Regions from separate parts of the Cupriavidus sp. UGS-1 genome, predicted to be linked through region 2. Evidence: predicted binding sites of a transcription regulator. Region 2 holds the regulator's gene; each other region holds the start of a gene.
The links. Region 2 encodes FNR, which switches genes on or off when oxygen is low (the NO sensors DNR and NnrR bind a similar motif). Its sites were predicted from a motif close to TTGATNNNNATCAA; they were not measured.
Positions count from the first base shown of each region.

Region 1: LRR16_RS19235 (fatty acid desaturase) is a predicted target of FNR. The motif match lies at 3,126-3,139, and genes of this name have one in related genera.
Region 3: clpB (ATP-dependent chaperone ClpB) is a predicted target of FNR. The motif match lies at 4,711-4,724, and genes of this name have one in related genera.
Region 4: hemN (oxygen-independent coproporphyrinogen III oxidase) is a predicted target of FNR. The motif match lies at 4,928-4,941, and genes of this name have one in related genera.

Region 1 is NZ_JAJQJF010000016.1:107,951-115,547, reverse strand. Features, by position in the region: gene LRR16_RS19245 (urate hydroxylase PuuD) at 1-731, shown strand, start outside; gene LRR16_RS19240 (TMEM165/GDT1 family protein) at 1,069-1,644, opposite strand; yybP-ykoY riboswitch at 1,695-1,875, opposite strand; gene LRR16_RS19235 (fatty acid desaturase) at 1,944-3,065, opposite strand; gene guaD (guanine deaminase) at 3,256-4,587, opposite strand; gene LRR16_RS19225 (adenosine deaminase) at 4,657-5,712, opposite strand; gene xdhC (xanthine dehydrogenase accessory protein XdhC) at 5,773-6,843, opposite strand; gene xdhB (xanthine dehydrogenase molybdopterin binding subunit) at 6,876-7,597, opposite strand, start outside.
Region 2 is NZ_JAJQJF010000033.1:8,590-16,186, forward strand. Features, by position in the region: gene ccoO (cytochrome-c oxidase, cbb3-type subunit II) at 1-564, shown strand, start outside; gene LRR16_RS24225 (CcoQ/FixQ family Cbb3-type cytochrome c oxidase assembly chaperone) at 567-776, shown strand; gene ccoP (cytochrome-c oxidase, cbb3-type subunit III) at 781-1,743, shown strand; gene ccoG (cytochrome c oxidase accessory protein CcoG) at 1,796-3,235, shown strand; gene LRR16_RS24240 (FixH family protein) at 3,248-3,499, shown strand; gene LRR16_RS24245 (hypothetical protein) at 3,496-3,765, shown strand; gene fnr (fumarate/nitrate reduction transcriptional regulator Fnr) at 3,827-4,474, opposite strand; gene LRR16_RS24255 (sulfite exporter TauE/SafE family protein) at 4,665-5,438, shown strand; gene scpB (SMC-Scp complex subunit ScpB) at 6,025-6,936, shown strand; partial or broken gene rluB (23S rRNA pseudouridine(2605) synthase RluB) at 6,943-7,597, shown strand, end outside.
Region 3 is NZ_JAJQJF010000018.1:20,485-28,081, forward strand. Features, by position in the region: gene LRR16_RS19865 (sulfate ABC transporter substrate-binding protein) at 1-975, opposite strand, end outside; gene LRR16_RS19870 (addiction module antidote protein) at 1,517-1,873, opposite strand; gene clpB (ATP-dependent chaperone ClpB) at 1,978-4,566, opposite strand; gene LRR16_RS19880 (MaoC/PaaZ C-terminal domain-containing protein) at 4,745-5,725, opposite strand; gene LRR16_RS19885 (D-(-)-3-hydroxybutyrate oligomer hydrolase) at 5,734-7,597, opposite strand, start outside.
Region 4 is NZ_JAJQJF010000009.1:81,473-89,069, reverse strand. Features, by position in the region: gene gcvT (glycine cleavage system aminomethyltransferase GcvT) at 1-189, opposite strand, end outside; glycine riboswitch at 288-435, opposite strand; glycine riboswitch at 457-553, opposite strand; gene LRR16_RS13710 (UvrD-helicase domain-containing protein) at 762-2,846, shown strand; gene LRR16_RS13705 (response regulator) at 2,987-3,748, shown strand; gene LRR16_RS13700 (ATP-binding protein) at 3,753-4,838, shown strand; gene hemN (oxygen-independent coproporphyrinogen III oxidase) at 4,998-6,539, shown strand; gene LRR16_RS13690 (cytochrome c5 family protein) at 6,637-7,557, opposite strand.

The DNA of each region.
Region 1 (7,597 bases), on a different contig from region 2:
TGGTGCTGGCCGCCTATGTGGCCTGTCACGTGTTCTCGGGCCGTGCGGCGTTCCTGCTGACCGGCGCGATGATCGCCACGATCATGAGCGCCAACGTGCTGGTGTGGATCATCCCGGGGCAGCGCAAGACTGTCGCGGCGATGCGCGAAGGCAAGCCGGTCGATCCGATCCACGGCAAGAACGCCAAGCAGCGCAGCGTGCATAACACCTATTTCACGCTGCCGGTGCTGTTCGCGATGCTGTCGAACCACTACAGCATGACCTACGCGCACAAGTACAACTGGGTCGTGCTGGTGCTGATCATGCTGGCCGGCGTGCTGATCCGCCAGTTCTTCATCCTCAAGCACAAGGGCAAGATCAATGTCCTGTGGCCCGCCGCCGGCGTCGCCGCGTTGGGCGTGGTCGCCGTGATGATCGCCCCGCAGCCCCGCCAACCGGTCGCCGCGCAGCCGGACGGCGCCACCGCGACCAAGGTCAGCTTCACCAAGGTGCAGGAAATCATGAACGCGCGCTGCGTGCAGTGCCATGCCGAGGCGCCGAAGATGATGCCGACCGCGGCCAAGGGCATCAAGCTGGAGACGCCGGACGAGATCAAGGCGCACGCCCAGCTGATCTATCAGCAGGCCGTGCAGCAGAAGGCGATGCCGCTGGGCAACGTCACGCAGATCACGGACGACGAGCGCGCGCTGCTGGGCCAGTGGTTCGAGGCCGGCGCCAGCACGACGCAATAACCCACCGATCGGTGATCGACGGTCCGGTGGCCGCGCAGTCGGCGACCGCAGTACCGGACCGGCGAGGGTTTGAACGGGGCGAAAGCCCCGTTTTTTTATTGCGTTGGCTCGCCTGGCACTCGCATGACGCGTGCGTTCACGGCGTCTTAACTGACACTGCGGACATCGGTTTCGCGTGCCGGCTACTCCCAGGGATTGACGATCGTGATACCGCAGTCGACGAAGTCCCTGGTATTGCGCGTGGCGACGATGGCGCTTCCACCGTTGCGACCGCACGTGACGGGAGAATCGGCAAGAGCCGGCGACCGGCATTCCGTGGCCGAAGCGCGTGGCAGGATCAGCCCCCGATATCCATCAGCGCCACCACCCCCAACACGACGAACACCGCCGCGGCGATGCGGTGGACCAGCTTGATCGGCAGCCGGTGCGCGAAGCGTTCGCCCAGCAGCACCGCCGGCACGTTGGCCAGCATCATGCCGATCGTGGTGCCGGCGACCACCGCGAGGATATCGGTGCTGAAGCGGGCGGCGAGAGCGACCGTGGCGATCTGGGTCTTGTCGCCCATCTCGGCGAAGAAGAACACCACCACGGTCGCGCACAGTACGCCGAACGCGCCCTTGACTGCCTTGGGCTTTTCGGTCTCGTCGAGCTTGTCGGGGATCAGCATCCATGCGCCCATCGCGATGAAGCCGAGGCCGAGGATCCAGCGCAGCAGCGCCGGGCCGACCATTTGCGTGATCCAGCCGCCGAGGGCGCCGGCCAGGCCATGATTGACCAGCGTCGCGATCAGGATGCCGAGGATGATGGGGATGGGCTTGCGGTAGCGCGCAGCGAGAATCAGCGACAGCAGTTGGGTCTTGTCGCCCATTTCCGCGAGGGCGACGATACCGGTCGAGACGAGCAGGGATTCCATTCGTTGTTTTCGGAGCAGCGGGCCGGACGCATCGCGAGATGCCAATGACGTGCGTTTTCCCCGGCCCAGCCGAAAAACGACGTCATCGGTCTCGCCAGGCCCTGGAACAGGCATTGCACCGTTCCGAAGCTGCGCACGCCATAACCGCAAGCGGTCAAGTCTGTTGACGTACGCCCCTGTCGCACAACGCGGTGTCGCGCGGCAGGGCGGCTACTCCCCAATGGGAAGCGCGATTATAGCCAGTCTGCAAGGCGGTCGTCCATACCGGCGCCGATCTCCGCTACGTCGGACCGCGCTCGCTACGCCGGCACCGGCGACGGCGCGGTGGTGCGGCGGCCGCGGAAATCGGTCCAGCACAGCGCGTGGAAGTCGTACAGCTTGCAGCGGCGCGCGGTATCGAAATACCAGCGCCACGAGAAGTTCTGCACCACGATGCGGCCGGGCAGCGCCTGCTCCAGCAGCGCCTGCGCGCGCTTGAGCCGGTACAGGGGCACGCTCATGTCGACGTGGTGGGCGGTGTGTTCCATGATGTGGTGAAGCAGCGTGCCGACGCCATGGCGAAAGCGCAGATGGACCGTGGTCGACACGAAGGGCTGCGCGCGCGCCCACATCGCCTTGCTGTGGTACCAGGCCACGCTTTCATGGGTATGGTGGACATACAACACGAAGCCCACCGTCGCGTTCCAGACCAGGAAGGGCACGGCGAAACCGGCGGCCAGCAGCAGCGCGACCGACTGCTGCGTCGCCATGGCCAGCCAGACCAGCGTGCCGATCCACAGCGCCGCGAAGGCGGCCACCAGCAGGCAGTCGGCGAGGAAGATCCGGCGGCGTGTCGCCATCTGCCGCCGGCTGGGGAAGAACAGCTTCAGCCACCAGATCTCGATCAGGTAATACAGCCCGGCGCCCAGGCCGTTGCGATACAGCCGCTCCAGCGCGCGCCGCCACCAGGGCAGCGCCGCGTACTCCTGCATCGAATACGGGGCCCAGACGAAATCGAAGCCCTTCAGGTTGGTGTAGCCGTGATGGACGACGTTGTGGCCGACCTCCCACAGGCTGTACGGGGTCAGTGACGGCAGGAAGGCGATCCGGCCCAGCCATTTGTTCAGGCCGCGGCGCGGCGTCAGGCTCTGGTGGCAGGCATCGTGGCCGAGGATGAACAGGCGCGCGATCAGCACGCCGGCCAGCACGCCGAGCGCCAGCTTGGCGAGCCAGTGCGATGCCATCACGAGCGCGGCGAGGGCCGCGACAAACAGCGCCGCGTCGAGCGCGAACAGCAGCAGTGCGCGCGGCGTGCTGCGCTCGGACAGCGGAATCAGCCAGCTGCGGATGACCTTGCGGGGTGGCAGCGGAGCGTGGGGCGACAGCGGTTCGGGTGGAGCGCCGGATGGAACGGCATCGGCGGGTGCAACAGGTGTGGTCATATCGGGATCGGCATTGTCGAATGGCGCGGGCCAGCGTAATGCAGATCGATGACGACGGCCTTGATCGGGGTCAAGCCAAGGCGAAAGCCGCTGGGTCCCCGCATGCGCGGGGACGACAGGCGCATGTGGGAACCCGCGTCGTCCCCGCGAAGGCGGGGACCCAGTGTCTTCAGAATGGCTGCCGTACGCGCTATGCCGCAGCGGTTTCCGCCCGCTCGCCCATCACGTAGACGCTGTCGATCACCCGATCGTCACCCAGCATTGCGAACGCGAACAGCTGCTCCTCGAGCGTTTCCGAGCGCGCGCTGCGGCGGGCCAGCAGCGGCGTGGCCTCCGGGTCCAGCACGATGAAGTCGGCCTCGTTGCCCGGCGCGAAGCTGCCGACGCGGTCGTCCCAGCCGAGCGCGTCGGCCGGCGCGCGCGTGGCCAGGTAGAACATCCGCAGCGCGGTCAGGTGGTAGCCGCCCATCCGCGCGACCTTGTGCGCGGCGTTCATCGTGCGCAGCATCGAGAACGAGGTGCCGCCGCCGACGTCGGTGGCCAGCGTCAGATTGAGCCGATGCGAGTCCGACTGGTGGAAGTCGTAGAGGCCGCTGCCGAGGAACAGGTTCGAGGTCGGGCAGTGGGCGACCGCCGCGCCGGTGTCGGCCAGCCGGCGGCGATCGTCGTGGTCCAGGTGGATCGCATGGCCGTAGAAGGCGCCCGGACGCAGCAGGCCGTATTGGTCGTAGACGTCCAGATAGCTGCGCGCCTGCGGGAACAGCTCGGCGACCCATTTGACCTCGTCGCGGTTCTCGGCCACGTGGGTCTGGATCAGCGCATCGGGGTAGGCGCGCGCCAGCTCGCCGCAGGCGGCCAGCTGCGCCTCGGTCGAGGTCGGCGCGAAGCGCGGCGTGATCGCGTACGACAGGCGGCCCTTGCGGTGCCAGCGCGACAGCAGGTCTGCCGATTCGCGCGCGCCGGACTCGGCGGTGTCGCGCAGGAAGTCAGGACAGTGGCGGTCCATCAGCACCTTGCCGGTCGCCAGCCGCAGATTGCGGCGATGGCTCTCGGCGAACAGCGCGTCGGCCGAGGCCGCATGCACGGTGCTCCAGACCAGCGCGCTGGTGGTGCCGTTGCGCAGCAGCTCGTCGGCGAAGAAGCTGGCCACGCCGGCCGCGTACTCGGGCTCGGCGAAGCGGCGCTCCTCGGGGAAGGTATAGGTGTCAAGCCAGTGCAGCAGGCCCGGCGACGGCGACGCGATCATGTCGGTCTGCGGGTAGTGCACGTGCGTATCGATAAAGCCCGGCACGATCAGCTTGCCGCGATGGTCGATCACCTCGGTGCCCGGCGCGATCGACGGTGCCAGCTCGGCGTAGGGGCCCCCGGCCACGATGCGGCCGTCCGCGACCAGCAGCACACCGTCTTCCCAATACTGATACGCGTCATCATGGAATTGCGGATCGCGCAGGAAATGCAGCACGCGGCCGCGGATGGCGCGCAGGGTACCGTTCGGGGAAGGGGAGCTGGTGGTCTGGTTCATGGTCGTGGGGTTGGGAAAGGCCGGCGCGAGGCGCCGGCCGATGTTGCGCCGGTCAGCGCCGCAACGGCATCAAGCCGTCGCCGCGCGCGCCGGCTCCGGGGGACTGGCCGATTGCCAGAAGCGGTCCACTTCGGTCAGGTATTCGGCCTTCAGGGCCGGCCGCAGGAAGCTCGCCTCGAAGCTGTTGCGGGCGAGCCGGTGCGCGTCGGCGGCGTCGAGCGGCAGCGCGTCGAAGGTCGCTTCCCAGTTCGCGTTCATGTAGCCGCCGAAATAGGCCGGGTCGTCCGAATGGATCGTCACCGCGACGCCGGCGTCCAGCAGCGTCTTCAGCGAGTGGTCGCGCAGGTCCGGATAGACCTTGAGCTTCTGGTTCGACAGCGGGCAGACCGTCAGCGCGATGCGTTCGCGCGCGAGACGCTCGACCAGCGCGGGGTCGTCGATCGCACGCACGCCGTGGTCGATCCGCTCGACCTGCAGGATGTCGAGCGCGTCGCGGACATAGTCGGCCGGGCCTTCCTCGCCGGCATGGGCGACGCGATGCAGGCCCAGCTCTTTCGCGCGGGCGAATACCCGCGCGAACTTCTCCGGCGGATTGCCGCGTTCCGACGAATCGAGGCCAACGCCGATGAAGCGGTCGCGGTAGGGCAGCGCCGCTTCGAGCGTGGCGAACGCGTCTTCCTCCGACAGGTGCCGCAGGAAGCAGAGGATCATGCTGCTGGAGAAGTCGTACTGCGTACGGGCCTGGGCCAGCGCGTCGGCGATGCCGTCGATCACGACCTCGATGTCGACGCCGCGCGCGGTATGCGTCTGCGGATCGAAGAAGATTTCCGCGTGGCGCACGTTGTCGGCGACCGCGCGCTCGACGTACGCCATCGTCATGTCGAAGAAGTCTTCCTCGGTCAGCAGCACGCTGGCGCCGGCATAGTAGATGTCGAGGAACGACTGCAGGTCGGTGAACGCATAGGCGGCGCGCAGCGCCTCGACGCTGGGGTAAGGCAGCTTGACCTGGTTGCGCTGCGCGAGCCGGAAGATCAGCTCGGGCTCGAGCGTCCCTTCGATGTGCACATGCAGTTCGGCCTTGGGAGTGCGGCGGATGCGGTCCGCGAGCGCGGCGTCGAGCGTCATGGGGAATCCTTTTTTTCGATGCCGGCATGCTGTCCGTGTTCGAACAGACGGCCGGCGCGGTTACCGGTGGGCGGGGCTTTCGCTGCCGCCCGGTTGCCCGCCGTCCCGCTGCGCTGCCGGTGCGTCGGCGCGCAGCGCGGCCAGGCGCTGATCGCGCACTTGCAGCAGCTGGGCGACGATGGCAACTGCAATCATAGCCGGAGCCTTGTCGGTGATGCCCGCGACGCCGATCGGGCAGGTCATCCGTACGAAGCTGGCGGGGTCGATGCCATGCTCGACCATCCGGTGCTCAAAGCGGGCGCGCTTGGTCTTCGAGCCGATCAGCCCGAAGTACGCGAAGTCGGTGCGCCGCAGGATCCGTTCGCACAGCGCCTGGTCCAGCGCGTGGCTGTGCGTCATCACCAGGAAGTAGCTGCCGGGCGGCGCCTCGTCGACCACCGCCTCGGCCGTGTCGGTGGCCTCGGCCACCACGTTGCCGGGCAGGCCGGCCGGGAACAGCGTGTCGCGCTCGTCGACCCAGTGGACGCTGCACGGCAGCGTGCCGAGCACCTTGACGAGCGCATGGCCGACATGGCCGGCGCCGAACAGCACCACGTGCATCTCGTCCGGGGCCAGCAGGTCGGTCCAGCTGCCGTCGTCGTGCAGCGTGACGGCGGGCAGTGTCGGCAGCGGCGTGCGGTCGAGCGCATGGCGGACCGGCCCGCTGGCCGGCACCGTCCGCGTCACGGTGCGGCGCGCGGCGAAGGCGGCCTCGACCGCGTCCAGCCATTCGAGATCGGCCGGACCCAGCCGCTCGAAGGCGAGCTGCACCACGCCGCCGCAGCACTGGCCCAGCGCGGGGCCGAGCGGAATCCGCACGACGCGGCGCGTGGCATCGGGCGCCAGCGACGAAGGCGCTCCGTGCGCGGCGGCGTCGAGCATCTCGCGCGCGATCGCCATGCCGCGCCATTCGAGATGGCCGCCGCCGATCGTGCCGATCAGATCGTCGCCGGTCACCAGCATGCGGATGCCGGGCTCGCGCGGCGCGGAGCCCTTGACCTCGACGATGGTGACCATCGCCGCCGGCACGCCGGCGCGCACCAGCGCGGCGGCATCGGCAAAGCGGAAGGGCTTGAGCGGGGCGTCCTGCATGATCGCGTCCGATCGATCTGGCGAGCCGGCGCTCACGCTGCGGCGGCCTGACGCACGGCATCGGCCGCGTTCAGGATCGCCTCGCTGGTCGCCGGCGCATCGAGCGGCGGATTGATCCGATAGCCGCCCAGGCTGGCGATGGCATCGCGGATCGCGAAGAACACCGAGAACGGCAGCAGCAGCGGCGGCTCGCCGACTGCCTTCGAGCGGTGGATGCTGTCCTCGGCGTTGCGGTTCTCGAACAGCCTCACGTTGAACACTTCCGGGCAGTCGTTGACGGTCGGGATCTTGTAGGTCGACGGCGCATGCGTCATCAGCTTGCCGTCCTTGTTCCACCACAGCTCCTCGGTGGTCAGCCAGCCCATGCCCTGGATGAAGCCGCCCTCGACCTGGCCGATATCGATCGCCGGATTCAGCGAGCGGCCCACGTCGTGCAGCACGTCCGCGCGCAGCAGCCGGAATTCGCCGGTCAGCGTGTCGACCAGCACTTCGGAGCAGGCCGCGCCGTAGGCGTAGTAGTAGAACGGCCGGCCCTGCAGCTTGCTCTGGTCCCAATGCAGCTTGGGCGTGGCGTAGAAGCCGTCGGACCACAGCTGCACGCGGGCGACGTAGGCCTGGCGCGCCAGCTCGTCGAAGCGCAGGCGCAGCTCGCCCGCGACCACCAGGTCGTCGCCGAAGCGCACCGTCGACGGATCGACGCCGGCCTGGCGCGCGGCGAAGGCGGCCAGCCGCTCGCGGATCTGGCGCGCCGCGT
Region 2 (7,597 bases):
AGCATTGCCGGCTTCGTGCAGATCCTGCCGCTGTTCTTCCAGCATTCGACCACCCAGCCCGATCCGGGCATCGTCCCTTACTCGCCGCTGCGGCTGATGGGGCGCGACATCTATATCCGCGAGGGCTGCGTCGGCTGCCATTCGCAACAGGTGCGCACGCTGCAGGCCGAGGTCGAGCGCTACGGCCCTTACTCGACCGCGGGCGAGTCGGTCTACGACCATCCGTTCCTGTGGGGCTCCAAGCGGACCGGCCCCGATCTGGCGCGCGTCGGCGGCCGCTACTCGGACGACTGGCAGCGCATCCATCTGCGCAATCCGCGCGACGTCGTGCCCGAGTCGGTGATGCCTTCGTATCCGTGGCTGGCCAGGACGGCGCTGCCGACCGACGACATCCGCCAGCGCATGCGCACGCTGCGCACGCTCGGCGTGCCGTACAGCGAGGCCGACATCGAAACGGCGCCCGACGCGCTGAAGGGAAAGACCGAAGAGGACGCGCTGGTGGCCTATCTGCAGGGCCTCGGCACCAATCGGCGCGCCGTGGGCACGCCCAGCGCAGGGCAATGACCATGGCGACCTTGACCGCGTTTTCCACGCTGATCTTCCTCGTCGTCTTTATCGGCATCGTCTGCTGGGCGTGGTCCAGCGGCCGGCGCCACGCCAATCGGGAAGCCGCCTGGCTGCCGTTCGCGCTGCCCGACGAGGCCGGCAGCGACAAAACCAGCGACAACACCAGCGGCGGCGCCGCGCGTCCGCAGGCCATCGAGCAGGGACATTGATGTCATGAGCGACTTTATTTCGGATTTCTGGGGCTACTACATCGGCGCGATCGCGCTGGGCGGCATCGTCTGGTGCGTCTGGCTGCTGTTTTCGCAGACGCGCGTCGCCAAGGGAGCGGCCGCATCGAACGCGCCCGCGGGCGCCGATCACGGTGCACCGACGCAGGACACCGGCCACGTCTGGGACGGCGATCTGCGCGAGCTGAACAACCCGCTGCCCCGCTGGTGGATGTGGATGTTCCTGCTGAGCTGCCTGTTCGCACTCGGCTATCTGGTGCTGTATCCGGGCCTCGGCGCGTATCGCGGCATGCTCGGCTTCACCAGCCAGGGCGAGCTGGCGGCGCAGCGGCAGGCCGCGCTGCGCGGCCAGCAGGCGGTGTACGGCAAGTACATGGATCTGAAGATCGAACAGGTGGCCGCCGATCCCGAGGCGCGCGAGATCGGGCAGCGGCTGTTCCTGAACTACTGCGCGCAGTGCCATGGGTCCGATGCGCGCGGCAGCCGCGGCTTTCCCGACCTGACCGACCGCGACTGGCTCCATGGCGGCGATCCGGCCACGATCATGCACAGCATCGCCAAGGGCCGGCATGGCGTGATGCCGTCGTTCGCCGCCGTCATCGACGAGAAGGGCGCCGGCGATGTCGCGCAATACGTGCGATCGCTGGCGGGCCTGGCCTTCAACCCGATCCGCGCGGCACGCGGCGAGCCGTTGTTCAAGTCGACCTGCGTCGCCTGCCACGGTGGCGCCGGCAAGGGTAACCAGGCGCTCGGCGCGCCCAACCTGACCGACAAGGTCTGGCTGCACGGCAGCGCCGAGGCGAATATCGTCAAGGCGATCCTGCAGGGACACGACAACCGGATGCCCGCGCACGAGGACATCCTGACGCCCGAGCGCATCCGCATGCTGACCGCATACGTGTGGGGACTGTCGGCCGACAGCGGCACGATGCCGGCCGCGGGGCAATGATGGACACCGCTTGCGGCAACCGGTCTCGCATGCCGACTCATCCGGAGCAGCCATGAACGCGCCAGGCATCGACTCGGCCGAGGCCTCGCTGTACGAGGTCCGGCGCAAGATCTATCCGCGCGCCGTGAGCGGGGCGTTCGCCAACTGGCGCATCGCCATGGTGCTGGCCACGCAGCTGGTGTTCTACGGCACGCCGTGGCTGCAATGGAACGGCCGCCAGGCGGTGCTGTTCGACCTCGGCGCGCGCAAGTTCTATCTGTTCGGCCTGGTGCTGTGGCCGCAGGACGTGATCTACCTGGCGGTACTGCTGGTGATCTCGGCGCTGTCGCTGTTCCTGTTCACCGCGATCGCCGGACGGCTGTTCTGCGGCTATGCCTGTCCGCAGACGGTCTACACCGAGATCTTCCTGTGGATCGAGCGCAAGGTCGAGGGCGACCGCATCGCGCGCATCCGGCTCGACGGCGAACGCTGGAGCCCGCGCAAGCTGCGGCTGAAGGCGACCAAGCATCTGCTGTGGATCGCGATCGCGCTGTGGACGGGCTTTACCTTCGTCGGCTACTTCTCGCCGATCGACGCGCTGGGCCGTGCGGTGCTGGACCTGTCCACCGGGCCGTGGGAAACGTTCTGGATCGGCTTCTACGCGTTCGCCACCTGGGGCAACGCCGGCTTCATGCGCGAGCAGGTCTGCAAGTACATGTGCCCGTATGCGCGGTTCCAGAGCGTGATGGTCGACAAGGACACCTATGTGGTGACCTACGACACGCAGCGCGGCGAGCCGCGCGGCTCGCGCTCGCGCAAGGCCGACCCGCGCGCGCTGGGCATCGGCGATTGCGTGGACTGCAGCATCTGCGTGCAGGTGTGCCCGACCGGCATCGATATCCGCGACGGGCTGCAGTACGAGTGCATCGGCTGCGGGGCCTGCATCGATGCCTGCAACCAGGTCATGGACAAGATGCGCTATCCGCGCGGACTGATTCGCTACACCTCCGAGAACGCGATGCGGCGCGCGCTGTCCGCGGCCAATGCGCGCCGCCGCGTGGTACGCCCGCGCATCGTGCTGTATGCGGTGCTGTGGCTGGCGCTGGCCGGCGGCTTCGTCTGGTCGGTCGCGGTGCGCACGCCGCTGAAGGTGGACATCATCCGCGACCGGCAGGCGCTGGCGCGCGAAGTGGAAGGGCGCTGGATCGAGAACGTCTACCGGCTGCAGCTGATCAATACCACCGAAGGCGAACTGGACGTGGCCATCGCGGCGGAAAGTCCTGGCCTGCCGGGGCTGTCCGTCGAATACGAGCGCGCTGCCGGCCATCTGGCGCCTACATCGAACCGGCTGCTGCCGCTGCGGCTGCGCGTGCCGCTGGAGCAGGCCGCGTCGGGCACCCATGTGGTCGACATCGTCGTCAGCGGCTCGCCCGCAGCGCCTGGGGCCGGGCCCGGAGCCGAGCGCGTGCAGGTGCGGCAGTCCACCCGCTTTTTCGTTCCCGACCAACCGTAACGAGGCATCGACATGTCCCAATGCAAACCGTGGTGGAAGGAGCCGTGGCCGTGGCTGCTGATCAGTGGCCCGGCGCTGGCGATGATCGGCTGTGCGGTGACGATCTGGGTCGCGCTGCGGCACGCGGACCGGCCGATCGTCGACGGCGTGGTGCGTCAGGGGCTGCTGGTCCGGCAGGCGGCGACGCCGGCGGCGGTGGCGGCTTCGGCTGCCACGCAGGACTCGCGCGACGCGGTCGATCCCCGATCGGTGGCACGGCCATGAAGGCGCGCTGGCTGATGTGGGTGCTGTGGCCCGCCTTCGTCGGCGCGGCCGTGGCCTTCGTGCTGGTGTTTTCGCTGATCGATCCGCGCGATCTGCGCGTCTTCGGGCGGCCGCTCGAGCTGTCGCACGGCGCCATCTATACGATCGGCTTCGCGGTCGCGTGGGCGGTGTGCGCGCTGTCCAGCGCGCTGACGCTGTGCATGCTGCCGGCATCGATGCTGGCCCCGATGTCGTCGCCGATGTCGGCGGCCGACGAACTGGAGTAGGGCGATGGCAATGCTGGCAGCGGCTGCCGCGGGCGTCACTGCCGCGACTGCCGCGCGGGGATCAGCAGGCGGTCTTGCCCAGCAGCTGGCGGATGCCGTCCATGTCGACCAGCTTCACGTGGCGCTGGCGGATCTGGATCAGGCCGGCCTCGGCGAAGCGCGAGAACAGCCGGCTGACGGTCTCGAGCTTCAGGCCCAGATAGCTGCCGATTTCCTCGCGGCTCATCCGCAGCACGAACTCGGACGGCGAATAGCCGCGTGCCGACAGGCGCTCGGACAGGCTGATCAGGAAGCCCGCCAGCCGCTCCTCCGCGCGCATCGAGCCCAGCGTGATCAGCATCATCTGGTCCTGCGTGATTTCCCGGCTCATCAGCCGCATGAACTGGTGCTGCAGCGAAGGCAGCGAGGCCGACAGCGTCTGGATCTCGTCGTAGCGCACCACGCAGACCTCGGTGTCCTCGAGCGCGGTCGCGTCCGACGCATGCCGCATCTCGGTCAGCCCATCGAAGCCGACCACTTCGCCGGGCAGATGAAAGCCGGTGATCTGCGCGCGGCCGTCTTCCATCGTCACGTGGGTCTTCAGCGTGCCGAAGCGGATCGCATAGACCGCGTCGAGCGGATCGCCGAGGCGATACAGCGGTTCGCCCTTGCGCACGCGCACGCGCTCCTGCACCAGCGTGTCCATCTTCTCGACGTCCTGCGCCGACATGCCGACCGGCAGGCACAGCTGTCCCAGCGAGCAGGTGGAGCAGCGGGTCGATTGGTCGTTCAGGGGAATGGCGTTCAGCAATTGGAATCCGCGCGAAGGGAAGGGACTGCCATCGACGGCGCGATGGGGGCGATGGGCGTGAAGCAAGCGGCCATTCTACCGTGCTCCATGCCGGCGAGGGGAGCCTGACATGGCGATCGGCGTACTGGCCAGCGTGTTTCTGCTGGCGCTGTTGGGCGGCGTCCACTGTGCGGCGATGTGCGGCGGCATCGCGCTGGTGCTCGAGGGCAACGATGCCGGGCAGGCCGCGCCGGTGGCGCTGTACCGCAGCCGCGCGGCGTGGGTGCGCGAACTGCTGGTGCTGCATGCCGGCCGCCTGAGCGCCTACGCCTTGCTCGGCGCATTGCTGGGCGCGGTCGGCGCGGCCGCCTGGAAGGCGCAGTATCTGCCCGTGCAGCGGGCGCTGTTCGCGGCCGGCAGCGCGAGCCTGCTGCTGGCGGGGCTGTGGACGTTGGGTGCCGCGCGGCTGGTTGGAACGATCCCCGGCGTCGATGCCGTGGCGCGGCGGCTCGCCGCGCGCTGGGCGCGCTGGGGCGCAAGGGCCATCGCGCGCAAGGAAACCGGCGCCGCCCCGCGCGGCGCCCGGCGCCTGTTGCGCCGCTACGTCGCCGGACTGGCCTGGGGGCTGGTGCCCTGCGGCATGGTCTACGCCGCGCTCGCGCTGGCCTTGCTGGCCGGCAGCGCCGCGTCGGGCGCGCTGGTGATGCTGGCCTTCGGCGTCGGTACGCTGCCCAATCTGCTGATGCTGTCGAGCCTGTCGGCGGGCCTGCGCGTGCTGGCGCGCCGGCCATGGGTCCGCCGCGGCATCGGCGCGGCGGTCGCGCTGTTCGGCGCGGCCGGTCTTGCGCGGGCCGCGATGCTTCCCGAGACGCTGGCCGCGCACGGCTTCTGCCTGACACTGTGAGGCCGGGCGCCGCCCGCCCGCGAAGGCCGCGGTTGCAGGCCGGCGCGGGAATGCCATACAATCGCGGGAAGCCACGGCGACCGGGCCGCTTTCGCGCAGGTGTCGTGGTCGCCCGGTCGCGCTTGATCCAGGCGTCTGTCACGGCACTCATGGGTTTCCATACCCATCTCCCTCCCCGCACTGTCCGGCTAGAACATCCGATGTCGACATCGGCCAAGAATACCGGCCAGCGGCGTGGCAGCGAGGGGCCCGACAGGCTGCACGCCAGGCCATGACCAAGTTGTCTCGCATTCCGGACGGTCGCGGCTGTCCGGGCGTGTCGGCCGCAACAGGGGAGACGGCGCGACGCGCTGGTCCTTCCGCCGACCGATTTCGGGAGACGGGCGGACGATCTTCTGCCGGAACGGACCGGCAATCGATGCACCGATGAGAAGCGCGCGGACCCGATGCGGCAAGCATCCCGGTCGGCTGCGCGATGAATGGCGGCAGGCGTCCCTGAAGCGGAACGCGCGCCGCTGAATCGACCAATCTCCAGCGCGTCCGGGTGTCACGGACGCAGATGCAAAGACAGGCCGCACACCACAACATGAATACCCAAGAGGCGAAAATCGTCCTCGAGACGGCGCTGATCTGCGCGCAGGAGCCGCTGCGCGTCGCCGATCTGCGCCGCTTGTTCGCCGACGATGTCGGCGCCGACACGATCCGTGTTCTGCTGGAGGAGTTGCGCAAGGACTGGGAGCCGCGCGGTGTCGAACTGGTGGCGCTGGCGAGCGGCTGGCGCTTCCAGAGCCGTCCGGCGATGCGCGAATACCTTGACCGGCTCAATCCCGAAAAGCCGCCCAAATATTCGCGCGCGGTGATGGAGACGCTGGCCATCATCGCCTATCGCCAGCCGGTCACGCGCGGCGATATCGAGGAAATCCGCGGCGTCACGGTCAGCACCGAGGTCATCAAGAAGCTCGAGGATCGCAGCTGGATCGAGATCATTGGCCATCGCGACGTGCCAGGCAAGCCGGCGCTGTACGCAACCACCAAGACCTTCCTCGACGACCTGGGGCTGCGTACGCTGGATGAACTGCCGCCGCTGGAGGATCCGCAGGCGCAGGTCCAGGCAGCGCTGCTGAACCAGGGCGCCATCGACTTCGAAGAGGTCGCCACCGCGGCCGGCGCCGATGAGGAAACCTTCGCCGCGGCGCCGGAAGGTGTGGCGCAGGCGGATGGCGTCGCTGCGGTCGATGCGGTCGATGCGGTCGATGTTGCGGAACAGGCAGACGAGACGCCGCCGCAGGCCGATACCGACGAACCGGCCGAACCTGAAATACCTGCCGAATCCGCGGAGATGCCCGCCGCCGCGGCCGCCGAAGATACCGGCGACGCTGCCGCGGAAGCCGCCGACGCTGCTGACGCTGCCGGCCAGACAGCCGACCAGGCCGACGCCGACGCGCCCCAACTCGATGAACGCGATGCCGACGAGCAAGGCGCGCGCGTCCCGAACTAACACCAGATGCAACAAGCGAGTGTGAATACTTTGTCCGACTCTATCGATCAAGACGTGCGCGAGGCCGAGACGCCTGCCGAGGGCGCCGCGCCGCGCCGCAAGGGCCTGCGCCGCGGGCTGCGCAATCTGGTGGCCTCGCGCCGCCAGGCCGCGCAGGACCGCGATGCCGCCGACGCCGTGGCAGGCGAAGCCGGCGCGGCGGTGGCGCCCGAGGGTGGCGCCACGGCGGCGCCCGCGCCCGGATCGCGAGGCGGACGCGGCCGTCGCGCCAAGCCCGCCGAAGGCGACGCGTCGCGCGAGAACGCCGGCAAGCGCCGCGGCCGCGGCAATGCCGGCAATGCCGGCAATGCAGGCAATGCCGGCCAGGGCGGCGGCCAGAACGCAGGCCAGCAGGCTGGCGCGAGAACGGAAGGCGCGCGCCCGGAAGGCGAGGGCGGCAACAACGGCCAGCCCCGTCCGGCCGGCAAGCGCAAGGGCGGCAAGAACGCGGCCCGGCCCGCCAGGGGCGCCGGCAAGCCGGCCGCGCCGACGGCGGACAAGGGCGGCGCCAGGCCGGCCGCGAAGGGCGACAAGAGCGCCGCGGCCGAGGACCTGTTCCGCTTCGTGATCTCGGGCCAGTACGACGCCGACGGCGGCGCGGCGGGCCCGGCGCGCAAGGCCA
Region 3 (7,597 bases), on a different contig from region 2:
GGTGCCGCCGTCGGCGAAGTGGGCCTGCTGCGCCTTCTGCCAGCCGCCGAACACCTCGTCGATCGTGAACAGCTTGACCTTCGGGAAGGCCGACGCGTATTTGGCGGCCACCTTCTCGGAGATCGGCCGGTAGTAGTTGCGCGCGGCGATCTCCTGGCCCTCGTCGGTATAGAGGAATTGCAGATAGGCCTCGGCGGCGCGGCGCGTGCCGCGCTTGTCGACCACCTTGTCGACCACCGCGACCGGCGGCTCGGCCAGGATCGACACCGACGGCGCGACGATGTCGAACTTGTCCGGACCCAGCTCCTTGATCGCCAGCAGCGCCTCGTTCTCCCAGGCGATCAGCACATCGCCGATGCCGCGCTCGACGAAGGTCGTGGTCGCGCCCCGGGCGCCGGAGTCCAGCACCGGCACGTTCTTCAGCAGCTGCGCGACGAAATCGCGTGCCTTGGCTTCGTTGCCGCCCGGCTGGCGCAGCGCATAGCCCCAGGCCGCCAGATAGTTCCAGCGGGCGCCGCCGGAGGTCTTCGGATTGGGCGTGATCACCTGCACGCCCGGCTTGACCAGGTCGCTCCAGTCGCGGATGGCCTTCGGATTGCCCTTGCGCACCAGGAACACGATGGTCGAGGTATAGGGCGAGGCGTTGTGCGGCAGCCGCTTCTGCCAGTCCGGCTTGATCAGGCCCTTCTGCGCGACCGCATCGACGTCGTAGCCGAGCGCCAGCGTCACCACGTCCGCCTCCAGCCCGTCGATCACCGAGCGTGCCTGCTTGCCCGAGCCGCCGTGCGACTGGCGGATCGTCACGTTGTCGCCCCCCCTGGCCTTCCAGGCCTTGGCAAAGGCGGCATTGACGTCGACATACAGCTCGCGCGTGGGGTCGTAGGATACGTTCAGCAGGGTCGTCTGGGCATGCGCGACACCGGCCACGCCGGCAAGGGACAACACTGCGGCCGCAATGGCCAACTGGCGAATCATCTTCAAGGGCTCCCGTCCGTCGGAAAAAATGAGGCTGGCATGCGCGGCGGCATCCGTGGGCCATCGCGACAGCATCGAGGCTACCGGCGGGCAAGGCGACAAGGAACGAATGGTTTCGCCGATCCAAGCACGTTTTTCGCATAAGGCCGCGGGGCGGCCGTGCCTCGGGCAACGACAGGGGCAATGGCGGGGCAATGGCGGCCGTGGCGGCGATGGGGCCGGGCCGAGCGCCCCAAAAGAAAAAACCCGCGGTACGGGAGCACCGCGGGTCAAGTTTCCAGCAAGGAAACGGGTAGACAGTCATGAAGTGCGCCCCCGCAGCTTCATGACTGGGTCGATGTTAGGGCCATGGAAAGGAGAGCGACTTGATGCAGGTCAAGAAACGCGCACCGATCGGCGTACTCCCTCTCCCCCTCAGGGGGAGAGGGTCGGGGAGAGGGAGGTGGGTTCAAACGGCGGCAACATGACGACCGCCGCTTGCCCTCTCCCCCGCCCCTCTCCCGCAAGCAGGAGAGGGGAACCCGAACCGGACCGTCAGGCTTCAGGAATGCAGGCGCTTGCCGACTTCACGGGACCATTGCGCGAGGGCGGCGGCTCCCGTCTTGCCATGAACAGTGGCCGGAATGGCATGCAGACGCAAGCCAAGCGCCGCGACAATCCTCAAGACAGTCGCAAAGTCAGCGGCCGACTTCGTATTCAGAACGTTGCCGAGCGCGTCGACGGACAGGCCGGCGCGTACTGCCACATCGTGAAGGCCCTTCGCACGAACGATGTCACCCAGCGCCGCGATCACCAGCTCGGAATCCTGCTCCTCGAGACAGGCCTCTAGATACAGCGCCATCTGGCGATCCGTCTTGAGGTGATCGGCAACGTCAAAGATTCGGGGTTTTGCGGTCATTTCCTACTCCAGTTGCAGGCGAGCAAGGCGCAACGAAAAACGCCGGGCCAAGGCCCGGCGTCTTCATGTGGCGGCATTCGCCGAAACGACTGTCGCCCTGCGGGTCAATGCACCACCCGCCCAAACGTGAACTCCCCATCCTGGTAGTCCACCGGCACGACGTCCTTGGCGGCGAACTTGCCCTCCAGGATCAGCCGCGCGACCGGGTTTTCGATCTGCTGCTGGATCGCGCGCTTCAGCGGGCGGGCGCCGAACACCGGATCGTAGCCCGCGCTGGCGATGCGCTCGAGCGCCGCGTCGCTGACCTCCAGCGCCATGTCCATGCGGGCAAGACGCGCCTGCAGCCGCTGCAGCTGGATCTTCGCGATCGACTCGATGTGCTTCTGGTCGAGCGCGTGGAACACCACCACTTCGTCGATGCGGTTCAGGAACTCGGGCCGGAACTGCGTCTTGACCTCCTGCCACACGGCGCCCTTGACGGCCTCGTGCGGTTCGCCGCTCATCTGCTGGATGATCTGCGAGCCCAGGTTCGAGGTCATCACGATCACCGTGTTCTTGAAGTCCACGGTGCGGCCCTGGCCATCGGTCAGCCGGCCATCGTCGAGCACCTGCAGCAGCACGTTGAACACGTCCGGGTGGGCCTTCTCCACTTCATCGAGCAGCACCACGCTGTACGGCTTGCGCCGTACCGCCTCGGTCAGGTAACCGCCCTCCTCGTAGCCGACATAGCCCGGCGGCGCGCCGATCAGCCGCGAGACGCTGTGCTTCTCCATGAATTCGCTCATGTCGATGCGGATCAGGTGCTCCTGCGAATCGAACAGGAACTCGGCCAGCGCCTTGCACAGCTCGGTCTTGCCGACGCCGGTCGGACCGAGGAACAGGAACGAGCCATACGGCTTGTTCTCGTCGGCCAGGCCCGCGCGCGAACGGCGGATCGCGTCGGACACCAGCCGCACGGCCTCGTCCTGGCCGACCACCCGCTTGTGCAGATAGTCCTCCATCGCGATCAGCTTCTCGCGCTCGCCCTGCATCATCTTGGCCACCGGAATGCCGGTTGCGCGGCTGACCACCTCGGCGATCTCCTCGGCGCCGACCTGCGTGCGCAGCAGCCGGTTCGGCTGCTTCTGCTCGCTGGCCTCGGCCGCGGTGGCGGCCTTGAGCTTGCCTTCGAGCTCCGGCAGCTTGCCGTACTGCAGCTCGGCGACCTTGTCGAGCTTGCCCTCGCGCTGCAGCCGCGCGATCTCGAGGCGGATCTTGTCGATCTCCTCCTTCAGCGCGGCGGCGCCCTGGGCCGCACCCTTCTCGGCCTTCCAGATCTCGTCGAGGTCGGCGTACTCCTTCTCGAGCCGTTCGATCTCCTGCTCGATCAGTTCGAGCCGCTTGCGCGAGGCCTCGTCGGTTTCCTTCTTGACCGCCTCGCGCTCGATCTTCAGCTGGATCGTGCGGCGCTCGAGCTTGTCCATCTCCTCCGGCTTGGAGTCGATTTCCATCTTGATGCGCGCGGCCGCCTCGTCGATCAGGTCGATCGCCTTGTCCGGCAGGAAACGGTCGGTGATATAGCGGTGCGACAGCTCGGCCGCGGCGACGATGGCCGGGTCGGTGATCTCGACACCGTGGTGCAGCTCGTACTTTTCCTGCAGGCCGCGCAGGATCGCGATGGTCGCCTCGACCGACGGCTCGTCGACCAGCACCTTCTGGAAGCGGCGCTCGAGCGCGGCATCCTTCTCGATGTACTTGCGGTACTCGTCCAGCGTGGTGGCGCCGATGCAGTGCAGCTCGCCGCGCGCCAGCGCGGGCTTGAGCATGTTGCCGGCGTCGATCGCGCCCTCGGCCTTGCCGGCGCCGACCATCGTGTGGATCTCGTCGATGAAGACGATGGTCTGGCCCTCGTCCTTGGCGATGTCCGACAGCACGGCCTTGAGCCGTTCCTCGAACTCGCCGCGATACTTGGCGCCGGCCAGCAGGCCCGCCATGTCGAGCACCAGCACGCGCTTGTTCTTCAGCGTTTCGGGGACTTCGCCGTTGACGATGCGCTGCGCCAGGCCCTCGACGATCGCGGTCTTGCCGACGCCCGGCTCGCCGATCAGCACCGGGTTGTTCTTGGTGCGGCGCTGCAGGATCTGGATCGCGCGGCGGATCTCGTCGTCGCGGCCGATCACCGGATCGAGCTTGCCCAGGCGGGCGCGCTCGGTCAGGTCGATCGTGTACTTCTTCAGCGCCTCGCGCTGGGCCTCGGCATCGGCGCTGTTGACCGACTCGCCGCCGCGTACCGCGTCGATCGCCGCCTCCAGCGACTTGCGGCTCATGCCATGCTCGCGCGCGATGCGGCCGGTCTCGCCCTTGTCGTCGGCGACCGCGAGCAGGAACAGCTCGCTGGCGACGAACTGGTCGCCGCGCTTGATCGCCTCCTTCTCGGTGGCGTTGAACAGCGCCGCCAGCTCGCGGCCGAGCTGGACCTCGCTGGTGCCCTGCACCTGCGGCAGCCGCTTGATGGCGGCGTCCAGCGCGCTGGCCAGGCCGTTGATGTTGACGCCGGCGCGCGACAGCAGCGCGCGCGCCGAGCCGTCGTTCTGCGCCAGCAGCGCGCGCAGCAGGTGCTGCGGTTCGATGTATTGGTTGTCGTTGCCGATCGCCAGCGTCTGGGCATCGGCCAGCGCTTCCTGGAATCGGGTAGTCAGTTTGTCAAGACGCATAGGGAAACCCTCACTGGGATACGTGTCCCGAGGCGGCCCCAGCGGCGCAGTCGTTGCGCACCGCGTCGTCGGCCGGCAGGACACCGGATGTCACTGCCGAAGATAGGGCTTTGCCGTGACATTTCAAGACGAAACGATGCGTATTTGATGTGGCGCAAGCAGCGCGCCATCGGACGGATCAGGAAGGAACCGCGGTCTGGCGGCCCTGCGCGAGGCCGCCGGCATCGCCGGCAAGCTTGCGCTCCAGGTTGCGGACCAGCACCAGCGCCTCGCCCTGCAGCACCAGCCGGCCATCCTCGCCCGCGATGTCGGTAGCCAGGTTGACCAGCTCCTTGTCGGCGCGCAGCCGCACGATCCTCACCGAGGCCCGCAGCGGCTCGCCCAGCCGGGCGGCCGCGCGCAGCCGCAGCGACTGCTTCATCCAGCCGGTGCCGCGCCCCGGCAGCCGCGTGCCGAGCAGGTCGGAGAACATGCCGGCCAGCAGCGGCAGCGGCACCACGGCGCCGTCGAAGCCGCGGCGCCTGGCCAGCGCCGCGTCGGCATACAGCGGATTGGCGTCCCCGCTCAGCGCCACGTACTCGTCGAGATCGGCCCGCTCGAAGGCGCGCACCGCGTCGGCCTGCTGCCCGGGCCTGAGCTGGTACAGCGCCGCATCGCCGGCGACCGCCGCGTCCGCGCCGCCTGCGCCGGACACGAGCGGCCCGGCCAGCGCGGCCGCATCGGGTTCGAGCAGCAGCTCGGCGTCGCCGCTTGCGGTGACCGGCGCCTGAGCGGGCGGCAGCGCCCGGCCGCCCCGCTGCACGCAACGGATCGCGGTGCGCAACGCGACGCGGCCCGCCGCCCCCTCCCCCGGCACCAACTCCGCCACCACGCCGTCGCCGACATAGGTCGGCTGCGGAAACATCAGCGTCTGCGCCAGCGGCAGCACCGGACCGGCCCTCCCTCTCTGCATCTGCGCGCACAGCAGCGAGAACAGCAGCATGCCGTGCGCGACGGTGGCACCGAAATGGGTGCCGCGCGCGAACGCCGGATCGCAGTGGATCGGATTGTCGTCGCGCGACAGCCGCGCGAAGCGATCGAAGTCCTGCTGCGTCAGCACGCGCGGCGCGGACGGTACGGCGGGCCCGGAAGGCTGGGAAGGCTGGGAAGGCTGCGGCATGGCCATCGTCACTGCGGGACCTCGACGATGCCGCCGGTGACTTCGATGCGGTCGCCGGCGGCGGGGTTGGCGGCAAAGCCGGGAACGTTGGACGGCTGGATCGCCGGCGCCGGCGAGTTCGGCGTACCACCGCGCGGCACCGTGCGCACCACCTGCGACGGCGGCAGCGGCGTGCCGTTGCGCAGATGGTCGTACATCGCGTCGAGCGCGCGGTTCAGGTACAGATGCAGCGGCACGTAGCGGTTGCCATAACCGGGCACCAGCGCATTGAACGCGTCGAAGTGCTGGGCGTTGGTCACCTCGACATACGACAGCCGGCTCGCCGCGCCCTCGCGCTGCCGGTTCAGCCCCAGGTACGGGCGCGAGGTGTGGTTGACCGGCAGCAGCGCATCGTCGCGCCCGTGCACGATCAGCGCCGGCTTGCCGCGCAGATTGCCGTTGCGCAGCGTCAGCCGCTGGCCGACCTGCAGCGCGAGGGCCTGCGGCGAAATGCCGGTCACCAGATCGCGCAGGCAGCGCGCGCCCGCGGTGTTGGCGTCGTCGACCGGCGAGCCCGGCGAGCGCGACAGCAGATCCCGGCGCGGTCCGCGCGGATCCAGGTCGTTGATCAGTTGCACGCCCGACGACGGCGGCACGCCGTTGCCGGTCGCGAACATGTTGGCCATCTGCGCCTGCGTCACCGGCGCCGGTTCGAACGCCGCGTTGATGCCGCTGAAGCTGTAGCCGCACAGCCGGTCCGTCACGCTGGCGCGCGACAGCGCATTGGCATAGGTCACCGCCACCGCGCTGGCGACTTCGAAGAAGCCCAGCGAGGCGTGCAGCACCGCGGACTCCGGCTCCCAGCCGTAGTCGCGCAGCGCCTGCTGGGCGCTGGCGGCCTGCTCGGCCAGCGTCGCGCCCTTGACGATGCCGGCGCTGGCCAGCGCGGCGCAGCGGTTGGCCGGAATGGTGCCCAGCGTCGCGTAGAAACCGACCGCGGGCGCCTGCGCGTTGGCCGGGTCCTGCGCCGCGCACAGCTGCAGCAGGTTGGCCATCGTCGTGTAGTCGTACAGCGTGCGGCCATTGACGGCCACCGGCGTGCCGCCGCGCCGCACGGTGATGCCGGCATCCTGCGGCATGTTCAGGTTCGGCTCGCTGACCGCGACGCCGTCGATCAGGCCCTGCACGTCGGCCTCCGCCGCGGCGACCGCGGCGCCGCCGCCATTGGACAGGCTCGAGGCGATCACCAGCAGCTTGTCCTTGTCGATGGTGCGGCGGCGCTGGCCGTCACGCATCTCGCCATGCCGGTCGTTGATCGCCCAGAGGCCGAATTCGATCGCCTGCAGCGTGAACAGGCCCCAGTCCTTCTCGGGATTGCGCTGCGAATGCGCGTGCTTGAAGGCGAGCCGATGCGGCGCCGCGGCGATGAAGGCGGCGCGCGCGTTGTCGTCGATCGGCGCGGCGAAATGCGCCTCGCGGCCGGCGGCGGCGCGGCTGGTGCGGGTGCCGTCGATCAGCGCGACGGTGTCGTTGGCGAGATCGTGCGGCGCGGCGCCGGTACCCTTGTCGGTATAGGCCACCGCGCAGCCGCGCTTCAGGCCCCATTCGCCGGTCGAGATACCGCCGTAGACGCCGCGCGAGCCGGACGACGTGGCGGTGATCAGGCACGGCCGCGCGGGATCGAAGCTGGCCGGGATCTGCACCATCATCGTGACGTTCTGCCGGCCGCTGCCGTCGTCGGCATAGGCCAGATACTCGACGCCGGGGATCTTGCCCTGGCCGCCGGTGACGTTGCCCTGCGCGTCGACGTTGGGCCCGTACAGCGTGCCGTAGCCGCCCGCGGCGCTGACATCGACCAGCGCCTGGTAGTTGCTCCAGATCGCGTAGCGGCGC
Region 4 (7,597 bases), on a different contig from region 2:
GGTATTGGGTCCGGCGAGGTCGACGACGCACATGTGCGAAACGTCGAACATGCCCGCATCGCTGCGCACCGCATGGTGTTCTTCGATCTGCGAGCCGTAGTTGACCGGCATGTCCCATCCGCCGAAATCGACCATGCGGGCGCCGAGGGCGCGGTGGATGGCGTTGAGCGGGGTGGCCTGGAGCGTCATGGATTCCTCGGAGCGTGGCATCGTTCGGTCCGGCGCGCGCGGCGCGCCAAACAAAAAAGGGTCATCCGTCGCGCGGCTCGTTGGAACCGTCGCGACGGATGACCCCCTCTGTCCTCGATACCTGAGAGATTACGGACTGGTCCTGCGGTTCGCTTCGAACCCGCCGGCCCCGCCGTGCGCCCCTTCGGTGGACACGCTCATCATTCAATCGATGAATGGCGGGTGTCGCTCTCCAGAGTTCGGCATACATCGTGTGCATGCTGCATGCCGATCCGCCCGGTCCATGGTGCCTGAGAGTTTTCGGGTGATTCCCCTTCGGCGGCGCGAGTGAATGGTCTGTCGCGCGCTCTCCCGGACGGATGGCGCGACTCTAACCGCAGGCCTGCCGGCTGTCAACGCGAGAGCGGCGCGTTGCAGGCCACGGTTCCGGTGGCTCGGCCGGACCCGCCCCCGTGTTAACATCGCCCGCTTTGATCCATCCGCGACCCGTGCCCAAACGCGTCGCGCCTGCGGCCCGCCTCCCTTGCGATGCGGCCCGGCCTCCAGCCGTACCCGACCTCCGCCCCCGACCGATGACCCACGGACTGAACGCCGCCCAATCCGAAGCCGTCCGCTATCTGGACGGCCCCTGCCTGGTGCTCGCCGGCGCGGGTTCGGGCAAGACCCGGGTGATCACGCAGAAGATTGCGCATCTGATCGAGGACAAGGGCTTCGAGCCCCGCCACATCGCCGCGGTGACCTTCACCAACAAGGCCGCCAAGGAAATGCAGGAGCGGATCGCCAAGCTGATGGAGGGCAAGACCCGGGACGGCAAGCGCATCCCGCTGCGCCAGCTGACCGTCTGCACCTTCCACTCGCTGGGCGTGCAGATCCTGCGCGCCGAGGCCGAGCACCTGGGCCTGAAGCCGCAGTTCTCGATCATGGACGCCGATGACTGCTTCGGCCTGATCCAGGAGCAGCTGGCCACCACTGACAAGAAGCTGATCCGCAGCGTGCAGAGCACGATCTCGCTGTGGAAGAACGGCATGGTCGATCCCGAGACCGCGATCGCCGAGGCCACCGACGCCGACCAGCACCAGGCCGCGCTGATCTACCGCAACTATGTCGCCACGCTGGCGGCGTACCAGGCGGTCGACTTCGACGACCTGATCCGGCTGCCGGCCGAGCTGTTCGCACGCGACGAAACCGTGCGGCTCAAGTGGCAGAACCGGCTGCGCTACTTCCTCGTCGACGAATACCAGGACACCAACGCCTGCCAGTACCAGCTGCTGAAGCTGCTGGCCGGCGGCTCGCATCTGCGCGCGCCCGCCTTCACCGCGGTCGGCGACGACGACCAGGCGATCTACGGCTGGCGCGGCGCCACGCTGGACAATCTGCGCCTGCTGCAGACCGACTTCCCGAACCTGAAGGTCATCAAGCTCGAGCAGAACTATCGCTCCACGGTGCGCATCCTGCAGGCCGCCAATGCGGTGATCGCCAACAACCCCAAGCTGTTCGACAAGACGCTGTGGAGCGAGCACGGCATGGGGGACCCGATCACCGTGACGCCGATGAACGACGAGGAGCACGAGGCCGAGTCGGTGGTGTTCAAGCTGTCGGCGCACAAGTTCGAGCGGCGCGCGCAGTTCCGCGACTACGCGATCCTCTATCGCGGCAACCACCAGGCGCGGCTGTTCGAGCAGATCCTGCGCCGCGAGCGCATCCCGTATGTGCTGTCCGGCGGGCAGAGCTTCTTCGACAAGGCCGAGATCAAGGACATCTGTGCCTATCTGCGGCTGATCGCCAATCCCGACGACGATCCGGCCTTTATCCGCGCGGTCACCACGCCGCGGCGCGGGGTCGGCAATACCACGCTGGAGGTGCTGGGCACCTTCGCCGGGCAGGCCAAGGTGTCGCTGTTCGAGGCGGCGATGATGGGCGGCATCGAAGGCAAGCTGCAGCCGCGCCAGCTCGAGCCGCTGCGCACCTTCTGCGAGGCGATGGTGCGGCTGGCCGACCGTGCCGCGCGCGATCCGGCCACCGAGGTGCTCGACGATCTGATGGAAGGCATCCACTACGAAGCCTATCTGTACGACACCTTCGACGAGCGCCAGGCCCAGGCCAAATGGACCAATACGCTGGAATTCCTCGACTGGCTCAAGCGCAAGGGCACCAAGCCGGAGGCCGCGGACGGCGAGGCGACCGGCTTCGACACCGCCGACGGCTTCGGCGACGAAGGCAAGAACCTGCTGGAGCTGACGCAGACGGTCGCGCTGATGAGCATGCTCGAGGGCCGCGAGGAGGATCCGGATGCAGTGCGGCTGTCGACGCTGCACGCGTCCAAGGGCCTCGAATATCCGCACGTGTTCCTGGTCGGCGTGGAGGAGGGCATCCTGCCGCATTGCCGCGAGGACGAGGACCTGAGCGACGAGAAGATCGAGGAGGAGCGGCGCCTGATGTATGTCGGCATCACGCGCGCGCAGCGCAGCCTGCATATCAGCTGGTGCAAGAAGCGCAAGCGCGCGCGCGACACCTACTCGTGCCAGCCGTCGCGCTTCATCGGCGAGATGAAGCTCGAGGAAGCCCCGGCACCGAAGGACGAGACGCCGGCGATGAGCCCGAAGGACCGGCTGGCGGGACTGAAGGCGCTGCTCGGCACCAAGGCCGCGGCCGGCTGAAGCGCAGCGCCGGGTACGCGAGGCCTTTCGTATCAGCGCCGATACAAAGCGGCCAAGGGCCTGCAACATCGGGCTGCTACAGTGCCGGATCGCCGAGGCCGCTCGGCGCCGCGGCACACCGCTTCTTCCCTTCCTCCTCGATGGACCTGAGTCTTCCCGATGCCGCGCCCGCGGCAATCCGCCTGCTGATCGTCGATGACGACGCGCAAATCCGCACGATGCTTGCCGACTACCTGTCGACCTTCGGCATCGCTGCGGACGGCGTCGAAGGCGGCGCCGCCATGCGGGCCGCGCTGGCCGCCCAAGCCTACGACCTGGTGATCCTCGACCTGTCGCTGCCGGGCGAGAACGGCCTGGCGCTGTGCCGCGAACTGCGGGAGCAGGGCGATCTGCCGGTGATCATGCTGACCGCGCGGGCGGAACTGGCCGATCGCGTGGTCGGCCTGGAGGTGGGGGCCGACGACTACGTCACCAAGCCCTTCGAAATGCGAGAGCTGGTCGCCCGCATCCATACGGTGCTGCGGCGCAGCCGCGGCGGCGAGCGCGGCATGCGGGCCGGCCCTTCTGCGGCAGCGGCGCGCGCCCGGGTCGAACTGCGCTTCGGCGACTGGCGCCTGCATACGGTGCTGCGCCAGCTGGTCGACCGCGACGATACCGTGGTGCCGCTGTCGAACGCGGAATTCCGGCTGCTGCTGGCCTTTCTTGACCATCCGCAGCAGATCCTCGATCGCGAACGGCTGATCCAGTTGGCGCGCGGCCGCGAACTGGATCTGTTCGATCGCAGCATCGACCTGCTGGTGTCGCGGCTGCGGCAGAAGCTGCGCGAGGACCCGCGCGAGCCCGGCCTGATCCGCACGGTTCGCGGCGAGGGCTACGTCTTTACCGCCAGCGTGCAGGGCTGAGCCAGTGGCGGCGCGTCGCTTCGACACGATGTTCGTGCGCCTGTTCGTCGCGATGGCGGCGATCATGGTTGCGGTGCATATCCTTGGCGTGACCGTGGTGGAGAGCGTGTTTCCGCGGCACGGTCCCCGGCACGGCAGCCACGCCGTCGGTGGTACCGCCGACCGGCCCGCCGCACCGGCGCACGAGGGCCAGCGTCCGCCGCCGGGCCCACCGCGCCCGCCAGGCCCGCCCGGTCCGGGCAGGCCACCGCCATTCGGCATGCTGTTCCAGTTCGCCGCGATCGTGGCCGCCTCCTGGGTCGGTGCGCGCGTGCTGGCGCGCCCGGTGCAGCAGCTCGCGCGCGGCGCCGGCAGGCTGACCCAGGACGTCCACGCGCCACCGCTCGACGAACAGGGCGGACCGAACGAGGCGCGCGAGGCCGCGCGCGCCTTCAATCGCATGCAGCAACGGATCCAGACCCAGCTGGCGCAGCAGGCTCGCTTCCTGGCCGCGGTCTCGCACGATCTGCGCACGCCGCTGACCCGGATGGCCTTGCGCATCGAGCGGCTAGACGATGCCGACACGAGCCGGCGGCTGCGTCAGGACCTCGCCGAGATGAACGCGCTGATCGATGCCACGCTCGGCTATCTGCGCGAGCGCGAAGGCGCCGCCGGCCCGCGCCAGCGCGTCGACATCGCCGCGCTGGTGCAGGCCGTCGTCGACGATGCGATGGAACTGGGCCAGCAGGTCTCGTGCAGCGGCTCGGCGCAGCCGCTGGCAGTCTATCCGGCCGAGCTGCGCCGCGCGCTGGTCAATCTGATCGAGAACGCGCACCGCTATGGCGGCGGCGCCCGCGTGGCAATGACCGATGCGCCGGACAAGGTCGTCATCGATGTCGACGACGATGGCCCCGGCATTCCGCCGGACGAACTGGGGCGCGTGATGGAGCCGTTCTACCGCATCGAGTCCTCGCGCAGCCGGGCCACCGGCGGCGTCGGCATGGGCCTGGCCATCGCCGCCGACGCGGTGGCGCGCCATGGCGGCGAACTGATGCTGGAGAACCGGCCGGAAGGCGGTCTGCGGGCGACGGTGACGCTGCCGCGGGAGTAAGCCGGTAACTCCGCCACGGTGGTTTGACTGCAGCCTTCGGCGCAAGGGTGTTGCGCCGAAGGCTCCGCGCCGGGCCCGATGCGTCGGGCTTGATGTCGGTCAAGTCCGGCGCGTGCCGATCTGGCTAGCATCGAATCGGATTCCTCAAAAGGCCGCCGCATGGCAACGACCCTCCTCCATTCCGCTCCCGCCGCCGCTCCCGACTCCGTCATCCGCCGCTCCGACCTCGCCGATTTCCGCGGGCTCGCCGAGCGGATCGACGTCAACGGACCGCGCTACACGTCCTATCCGACCGCCGATCGCTTCCATGCCGGCTTCGGCGAGGACGCGTACCTGTCGGCGCTGGACGACTGCCGGGCAGGGGGCGCCGACGCGCCGCTGTCGCTCTACCTGCATATCCCCTTCTGCGAGAACATCTGCTACTACTGCGGCTGCAACAAGATCATCACGCGCGATCACGGCCGCAGTGCGCGCTATGTCCGCTATCTGGCGCGCGAGATGGCGCTGGTGGCAGCCCGGCTGGGTGAGCGCCGGCCGGTCGTGCAGTCGCACTGGGGCGGCGGTACGCCGACCTTCCTCGATCCCGCCGAAATGCGGCAGGTCATGGCCGCACTGCATCGGCACTTCGATCTGCGCGCGGACGGCGAGCATTCGATCGAGATCGATCCGCGCCGCGTCGACGAAGAACGGATGGCGCTGCTCGTCGAGCTAGGCTTCAATCGCGTCAGCCTCGGCGTGCAGGACTTCGATCCCCAGGTGCAGGCCGCGATCCATCGCGTGCAGCCGGTGGAAGACACCCGCCGCGTGGTGGCCGCCTCGCGGCGGCTCGGTTTACTGTCGGTCAGCATGGATCTGATCTACGGCCTGCCGCACCAGACCGCTGCCCGCCTTGGCGCGACGATCGAGCGGGTGCTGGAGATGCGGCCGGACCGCCTGTCGCTGTATAGCTACGCGCATCTGCCGCACGTCTTCAAGCCGCAGCGGCGGATCGACGAGGCCGCGATGCCGTCGGCCGGCGAAAAGCTGGACATCCTGGTTTCGGCCATCGAGCGGCTGACCGCGGCCGGCTATGTCTATATCGGCATGGACCACTTCGCGCTGCCGGACGACGCGCTGGCCCGCGCCCAGCGCGAAGGACGGCTGCAGCGCAACTTCCAGGGCTATGCGACCCACGCCGGTCACGACCAGCTCGGTTTCGGCATCTCGGCGATCGGCGCGGTGGCCGGCCGCTACGTGCAGAACGCGCGTACTTTGGACGAGTACTACGGCGCGCTCGATGCCGGCAGGCTGCCCGTGCTGCGCGGCCATCGATGCGACGCCGACGACCGGCTGCGCAAGGACATCATCGGCGCGCTGATGTGCCACGGCGTACTCGATACTGCGGCGGTCGCGCGGCGGCACGGCATCGACTTCGACGCCAGGTTTGCCGCCGAGCGCGCCGAGCTGGCGTCGCTCGCGGAGCAGGGGCTGGTGCGGATATCCGATAAGCGGATCGACGTGACGCCGCTGGGACGGCTGCTGGTGCGACGCGTGGCGATGGTGTTCGATCGCTACCTGCGGGGCGACCGGACGGCCGCGGCGCAACCCACAACCGAGTCGGATCCCGTTTTTGAACAGGCGGTGGCGCACCCGCTGCTACGGATGCCGCCGACATCCCGCTCCGGGGCGGCGCCGACGCCCCGATACTCGCGTGTGGTATAGCGCGGCCGAACGGCAGACGTAAAAAAGCCAGCGGCATGCCGCTGGCTTTTTTGTGCTGCGGAGTCGGGCGCCGCGCTGGCGCCCCGGTGTCGCAGCCTTACTTCGACGCGTTGACCATGTAGTCGGCTGCCGCAATCACGTCGGCGTCGGGGCCGGCGTACCCGCCCTTCGGCGGCATCACGCCCTTGCCCTTCAGCGCAAAGTTGTGGACGGCGTCCATGCCTTCCTTGATGCGCGGCGCCCAGGCGGCCTTGTCGCCGACCTTCGGCGCACCGGCAACGCCGGCGGCGTGGCACGCGGCGCAGACCTGATCGTAGACACGCTTGCCGACTTCCGCCGACGCGGCGGCCGGGGCTGCAGCCGTCGTTTGAGCCGGTGCAGCGGCTGCCGGGGCCGGAGCGGCCGGTGCCGCTGGTGCAGCGGCGGCAGGAGCAGGAGCCGGAGCGGCCGCCGCAGCGTCAGCCGCCGGTGCGGCGGGTTCCGAAGCCGCTGCGGTGGTCGCTGCGGCCGGCGCGGGCGCGGCAGGCTCCTGCAGCTTGCCGCCGGCCGAGTTGACCAGATGCACCATCGCACGGTCCAGTTCGTAATCGGAGAAATCGTCCGGCGAGGTGCCGGCGCGCGGGGGCATCGCGCCCTTGCCGGCGATCACCGATTTCAGCAGGCCGTCGTGGCCCTGGCCGAGGCGGGCGCTCCAGTCCCCGGCGGCGCCAAACTTCGGCGCACCAGCCGCGCCGGTGGCGTGGCAGGCCGCGCAGACGGCGGTATAGACCTGTTCGCCGGTCTTGTAGACGCGCGGGGCATTGGGATCGCGCAGTTCGAGCGAGGCAACCGGCTTGATGCGGTCAACCACCGCTTCCGCCGTATCGGTGGAGCCGGCGCCTTCCGGGCCACCGTAACCGACGAAGCTGACCAGCAGGATGATCACGGTGATCGGCACCACGAAGGCGGCAATCACCACAGCGATCAGCTGCTTCGGGGTCTTGATGGGAGACTCGTGTTCGTTATGGACGTCGCTCATGCTGAACTCTCGATTTTGCAGGAAACCCGTGACCGCTCCG